Regions from separate parts of the Enterobacter vonholyi genome, predicted to be linked through region 1. Evidence: predicted binding sites of a transcription regulator. Region 1 holds the regulator's gene; each other region holds the start of a gene.
The links. Region 1 encodes Fur, which represses iron uptake genes when iron is present. Its sites were predicted from a motif close to ATAATAATGAGAACNACTATCAA; they were not measured.
Positions count from the first base shown of each region.

Region 1 (2,273 bases):
ACGCCGACGGCGAGAAAGCGGTCTTCTTCGGCGCAATGTACGACCTGAAAAACTGGAACCTGCCTGGCTGGGCGGTGGGCGCTTCTTACGCTTACGCCTGGGATGCAAAACCTGCCGATATGGCAACTCCGGACGCATACTACGATCCCAACTATCGCCTGAAAGAGTCTTCTTACAGCCTCGATGCTATCTATACCCTGCAGGATGGCCGCGCGAAAGGCACAATGTTCAAACTGCACTTCACTCAATATGACAACCACTCCGATATCCCGAGCTACGCGGGCGGTTACGGCAACATCTTCCAGGATGAACGTGACGTGAAATTCATGGTTATCGCACCGTTCACTATCTTCTGATGAATCTTCCGGCGGGTTAGATCCCGCCGGACCGGAGACTGCATATGATGAAAAAAATCGTAATCGTCGCGTTACTGGCATCAGGGCTGGTGGCGTGTGCTCAGAGTGAGGCACCGAAAGAAGATTCCCGGCTGAAGGAGGCCTATAGCGCCTGTATTAATACAGCAGAAGGATCGCCGGAGAAAATTGACGCCTGTCAGAGCGTGCTGAACGTGCTGAAGAAAGAGAAAGCGCATGAGCAGTTTGCGACGCGGGAGAATGTCCGCGTGATGGATTACCAGGCCTGTATCCAGGCGCGTAAAACCGGTAACGATCAGGAAGTGACCAAGCGTTGCGATAAGATCTGGAACGAGATACGCAACAATAATAAATAAGTTGCTTTACGCCCGGTGGCGCTGCGCTTACCGGGCTTTTTTCTGGCAAAAAAAAGCCAACCTTTCGGCTGGCTCAGAGTATGAACACTTGATTATTTTGCGTCGTGCGCGTGGTCATCTTCGCGGCAGTCGCCTTCAGCGCAGTGACCGTAAAGATACAGGCTGTGGTTGGTCAGGCGGATACCGTGACGCGCGGCGATTTCACGCTGGCGCGCTTCGATGGAATCATCGCTGAATTCAATGACCTTGCCGCAGTCGAGGCAGATCAAATGATCGTGGTGCTGCTGCTGGGTCAGTTCGAAAACAGATTTACCGCCTTCGAAATTATGACGGGTGACAATGCCCGCGTCATCAAACTGGTTCAGCACGCGATAGACGGTAGCCAGCCCAATCTCTTCACCCATGTCGATAAGACGTTTATAAAGGTCTTCCGCACTGACATGGTGATTGTCTGGACCCTGAAGCACTTCGAGGATTTTTAACCGAGGAAGCGTAACTTTCAGGCCAGCCTTCTTTAATGCGGTATTGTTGTCAGTCATGCGGAATCTGTCCTGTTGCTAAACGATTCACTTCTGTAGGAAGTGACAGAAAATGCACCTGGGATAATGCGTCTCATTATAGAACTGCCATGGCTAAATGAAAACTGCAAGTCTCAGGCAAAATATGCTTATAAAAATGGGGTATCACCAACAAACTTGCTCGATGGAAAACCACATTTTATCAGGGAGACATTGTACAGGTCTGGGCGAAAAAGTTAAAAGATTGTAGCAATTAATTTAATCGGTTTGACCTGGTGCACGGGCGCAACCGCCGTTGCGCCGCGAGAAAAATCAGGCGTTAAGAATATCGTCCAGGTGCAGCTCTTCACGGATCTGCTTAACCCATTTCTCAACGCGCTCTGCGGTCAGTTCTGGCTGACGGTCTTCGTCGATGGCCAGACCCACGAAATGATCGTCATCGGCCAGGCCTTTAGACGCTTCGAAGTGGTAACCAGCGGTCGGCCAGTGGCCTACGATAACCGCGCCATTCGGCTCAATGATGTCGCGGATGGTACCCAGCGCGTCACAGAAATACTCAGCGTAGTCTTCCTGGTCACCGCAGCCAAACAGGGCAACTAGCTTACCGTTGAAGTCCACTTCTTCCAGCGTCGGGAAGAAATCATCCCAGTCGCACTGGGCTTCACCGTAGTACCAGGTTGGGATACCCAGCAGCAGAATATCATAGCCTTCCAGATCTTCTTTGCTGCTCTTGGCAATGTCATGCACATCAGCAACGTCTTTACCGAGCTGTTTTTGAATGTTTTTTGCGATATTTTCGGTATTGCCGGTATCACTGCCAAAGAAAATGCCGATGATTGCCATGAGTAAAATAACCTCTTGAAACTTAATAGTATGGTGGCGCAATTCGGCCACGGATAAGGGCAATAATAGCAGAACTGGCAACCCTGCGGAAACAGCTATCGCGCAGGACTGCACTCTGTGCTACATGAAAAGGGTAATAAAGGGGATTTTCAGACTTATGCCTGGCTGCGCAACGTCTCAAG
Region 1 covers NZ_CP162152.1:1,266,850-1,269,122, forward strand. The annotation lists gene chiP (chitoporin) at 1-356, shown strand, start outside; gene chiQ (ChiQ/YbfN family lipoprotein) at 404-730, shown strand; gene fur (ferric iron uptake transcriptional regulator) at 823-1,269, opposite strand; gene fldA (flavodoxin FldA) at 1,561-2,091, opposite strand; gene ybfE (LexA regulated protein) at 2,247-2,273, opposite strand, start outside.

Region 2 (2,273 bases), 570 kb from region 1:
GTGTGTACAATCTGATAAGGTTGGTGCAGTTAGGTATGGAAGTTCTGAGCGTGAGGGAGTTAATGGCCTATTACAGTATCGGCGAAGTGGCCGAACGATGCGGTATCAACCCCGTTACGCTGCGTGCCTGGCAGCGCCGTTATGGATTGTTGAAGCCGCAGCGCAGCGAAGGGGGCCATCGTCAGTTTGACGATGAAGATATCCTGCGTATCGAAGAGATCAAACGCCTGATGAAAAGCGGCGTCTCGGTCGGAAAAGTCAAAGCCTTGCTGGAAAACAAAGAAGTTTTGACGCAGGGCAACTGGGTTTCATTCCAGGAAGAGATGATGACCGTTCTGCGTTACGCCAGCCCGGCAAAGCTGCGTGCCAAAATTGGCGAGTTCCGCCGCGATCACGCGATAGACGCGCTGATTGACAATATTATTTCTCCCGTCCGTCAGCGCATGAACCAGGACCAAAATACCGTGCGTCACATGGCAAGCCTGTTAGACGGAGTTCTGATTGAATTCGCGATTGCAAGCCTGGCGGAGTCCCGCAAGAAAGCCGGTAAAGACGCACTGTTGATTGGCTGGGAATGCGATGACCGCACCCACCTGTGGCTGGAAGCCGCGCGCCTGGCGCAGAAGGGCTGGCACATAGACGTCCTGGCGGAACCTATTGATTCGCCGCGCCCTGAACTCTTCCCGGGGCAAAAAATCTTCGTCTGGACGGGGAAATCCCCAACGCCTCGCCAGCAGGAACAGCTCGACCACTGGCGTGAACAGGGGTTTGCTGTCTCATTTCATCACTGAGTGTAAGAGGCCTTGAGGGCCTTTTTTGTTTTTATCACTTTCTGCGCAAAATCTATCTCAAAAATAGGCATTTCCGATGCATATTTTACTTTTCTTCTCTTCGTTATGAATGCCGCGACGAAATGCATTATTAATCAATGCATTGAACAAATACATCCATCCTGACTGCATCCTCTCACAGGGTCTATGCTTAATAAAACCAGGCAAAAAGGGCGCTTTAGCCGAATGCCCCTGCTGACAGAGGGTTGAAGTGATAATCGTTATCACTAACATGGTGTTATGCCCTGATGGCTTATCAGATGAGGTGGACCTATGGAACTGCATTCAGAAACCTTTAATCCTGCCGATTTCGCCTGGCGCGGCTTAACGCTCACGCCAGCGGCGGCGGCACATATTCACGAGCTGGTGGCGAAAAAGCCCGAGATCCTCGGCGTGCGTTTAGGCGTCAAACAGACCGGCTGCGCAGGTTTCGGCTACGTGCTCGACACCGTCACCGAACCCGAGAAAGATGACCTGGTGTTCGAGACTGACGGCGCGAAGCTGTACGTCGCGCTGCAGGCCATGCCGTTTATTGACGGCACCGAAGTGGACTACGTCCGCGAAGGCTTAAACCAGTTATTCAAATTTCATAACCCGAAAGCCCAGAACGAATGCGGCTGTGGCGAAAGCTTTGGGGTATAGGCGGTACTATGTCTCGTAATACTGAAGCAACGAGTGATGTAAATACCTGGAGCGGTGGGCACCTCAACTATAAAGAGGGGTTCTTCACCCAGCTCCAGACAGATGAGCTGGCGAAAGGCATTAACGAAGATGTCGTGCGGGCGATCTCGGCGAAACGTAACGAGCCCGAGTGGATGCTGGAGTTCCGCCTGAGCGCCTTCCGCGCCTGGCTGGAGATGGAAGAGCCGCACTGGCTGAAAGCGCACTACGACAAGCTGAACTATCAGGATTACAGCTACTATTCTGCGCCCTCCTGCGGCAGCTGTGACGATACCTGCGCCTCGCAGCCCGGCGCGGTGCAGCAAACTGGCGCTGAAAACAGCTTCCTCAGCAAAGAGGTGGAAGAGGCCTTTAACCAGCTTGGCGTGCCCGTGCGTGAGGGGAAAGAGGTGGCGGTGGACGCCATTTTCGACTCCGTCTCGGTGGCCACCACCTACCGCGAGAAGCTGGCAGAGCAGGGGATCATTTTCTGCTCCTTCGGCGAAGCGATTCACGATCATCCAGAACTGGTGAAAAAGTACATTGGGACCGTGGTGCCTTCAAACGATAACTTCTTTGCGGCTCTTAACGCGGCGGTGGCCTCGGACGGCACCTTTATCTATGTACCGAAAGGCGTGCGCTGTCCGATGGAGCTTTCCACCTATTTCCGCATCAATGCCGAAAAAACCGGCCAGTTCGAACGCACGATTCTGGTCGCGGATGAAGGCAGCTACGTCAGCTATATCGAAGGGTGCTCCGCCCCGGTTCGCGACAGCTACCAGC
Region 2 covers NZ_CP162152.1:1,836,975-1,839,247, forward strand. The annotation lists gene AB3N39_RS08730 (MerR family transcriptional regulator) at 63-791, shown strand; gene sufA (Fe-S cluster assembly scaffold SufA) at 1,104-1,472, shown strand; gene sufB (Fe-S cluster assembly protein SufB) at 1,481-2,273, shown strand, end outside.
Region 2: sufA (Fe-S cluster assembly scaffold SufA) is a predicted target of Fur. The motif match lies at 1,042-1,064, and genes of this name have one in related genera.

Region 3 (2,273 bases), 2.0 Mb from region 1:
TGATGCAGCGTGTCCATTACCTTCATCATGGTTTCATAATCCACGGTTTTATCCGCACGGAAGAAGACCGTAGTGTCTTTCTTTCCGCCCGTAAGCTGCTCCAGCGCCGGGATGACTGAGTCGGCCGTCACCGGGTCGTTCCCGAGGAACATGGATTTATCCGCTTTCACCGACAGGTAAATAGGCTTCTCCGGGCGCGGCTGGGGCTGGCTGGAAGATGCCGGCAGATTCACCTTCACATCCACCGTCGCCAGCGGTGCAGCTACCATGAAGATAATCAGCAGAACCAGCATGACGTCGATAAACGGCGTCACGTTGATTTCATGCATTTCGCCGTTATCGTCCAGATTTTCGTTTAGACGCATCGCCATACTATTAACCTGCGCGCAGTTTAGACGCCGCATGCACCGGCTTAACCGAGCTGGCATTCAGATCGAGATCGCGACTTTGCAGCAGCAGAACCTGCGCGGCAACGTCTCCGAGAGTCGCTTTATAGCTGCCAATCATACGCGCGAAGATATTGTAGATGACCACCGCCGGGATAGCGGCAACCAGACCGATTGCAGTCGCCAGCAGCGCTTCTGCGATACCCGGCGCCACGACCGCCAGGTTGGTAGTTTGGGTCTGCGCGATACCGATAAAGCTGTTCATGATGCCCCAGACCGTGCCGAAAAGACCGATGAACGGTGAGATCGCGCCGATGGTAGCCAGATAACCATTGCCGCGCCCCATGTGTCGGCCAACGGCCGCAACGCGACGCTCCAGGCGGAAACCGGTACGCTCTTTGATACCTTCGTTATCTTCACTGCCAGCGGAGAGTTCCAGCTCGTTCTGCGCTTCATTCACGAGCAGGGTGGTCAGGCTTTTCGCGTGGAAAGATGATGTCATATCTGAAGCCTGATCCAGAGAGCGGGCTTCAGCCAGCTGCTGCTGTTCCCGCTTCAGGCGACGCTTCTGCGAAAGCAACTCGGCACTTTTGCTGAAGAAGATAGCCCAGGTGACAACGGACGCCAGAATCAGGCCGATCATCACAATCTTAACCACGATGTCAGCATGCTGATACATGCCCCAAACGGAGAGATCCGTCTGCATCAAATTATTACCCACTCTGTATCTCCAGGACGCAAATCACAAAATCTGAGCGTAATAATATCAAAACGTCGTCGAATTGATAGTAGTTCTCATTAGTATTTGCATGGTGCCGTAATTTTCGCTCACTTTCCTTGCGCTTACGCAGTAAAAATTTCTTATGCGGTTTTTTGCTAATATTTTCTGCTTATTCGATAAGCCTCGGGGTGCAGTTTTTTCCAATCGTGGTAGTCTGGACGTCCAGACGTATAAAAACAGGGTTAGCGAACATGACAAAGAAGCATCTTGATACCACGCTGGTACAGGCAGGACGCAGCAAAAAATATACTCAGGGATCGGTCAACAGCGTGATTCAACGAGCCTCCTCGCTGGTGTTTGACACCGTTGAGGAGAAAAAAAACGCCACGCGTAACCGCGCGAAAGGCGGGCTGTTTTATGGCCGTCGCGGCACGCTAACCCATTTTTCTCTGCAGGAAGCGATGTGCGAGCTGGAAGGCGGCGCGGGCTGTGCGCTCTTCCCGTGCGGGGCGGCGGCGGTCGCCAACACCATTCTGGCGTTTGTGGAACAGGGCGACCATATCCTGATGACCAACACCGCCTATGAACCCAGCCAGGACTTCTGCACCAAAATCCTCAGCAAGCTCGGGGTAACGACCGGCTGGTTCGACCCGCTGATTGGTGAAGGCATTGCCGAACTTATTCAGCCAAACACGCGCATTGTGTTCCTGGAATCTCCGGGGTCGCTCACCATGGAAGTTCACGACGTGCCGGCTATCGTGAAGGCCGTACGCAACAAAGCGCCAGAGGCGATCGTTATGATCGACAACACCTGGGCGGCAGGCGTGCTGTTCAAAGCGCTGGAATTCGACATTGATATTTCGATTCAGGCGGCAACGAAATACCTGATAGGCCACTCTGACGGTATGATTGGTACTGCGGTCTCCAACGCGCGCTGCTGGGATCAGCTGCGTGAAAATGCCTACCTGATGGGCCAGATGGTGGATGCCGACACGGCCTACATGACCAGCCGCGGTATCCGCACGCTGGGCGTTCGTCTGCGTCAGCACCATGAAAGCAGCCTGAAGGTCGCCGAATGGCTGGCGCAGCATACGCTGGTTGAGCGCGTGAATCATCCCGCATTACCGGGTAGTAAAGGCCATGAGTTCTGGCAACGTGACTTTACG
Region 3 covers NZ_CP162152.1:3,761,994-3,764,266, forward strand. The annotation lists gene exbD (TonB system transport protein ExbD) at 1-371, opposite strand, end outside; gene exbB (tol-pal system-associated acyl-CoA thioesterase) at 376-1,107, opposite strand; gene metC (cystathionine beta-lyase) at 1,359-2,273, shown strand, end outside.
Region 3: exbB (tol-pal system-associated acyl-CoA thioesterase) is a predicted target of Fur. The motif match lies at 1,169-1,191, and genes of this name have one in related genera.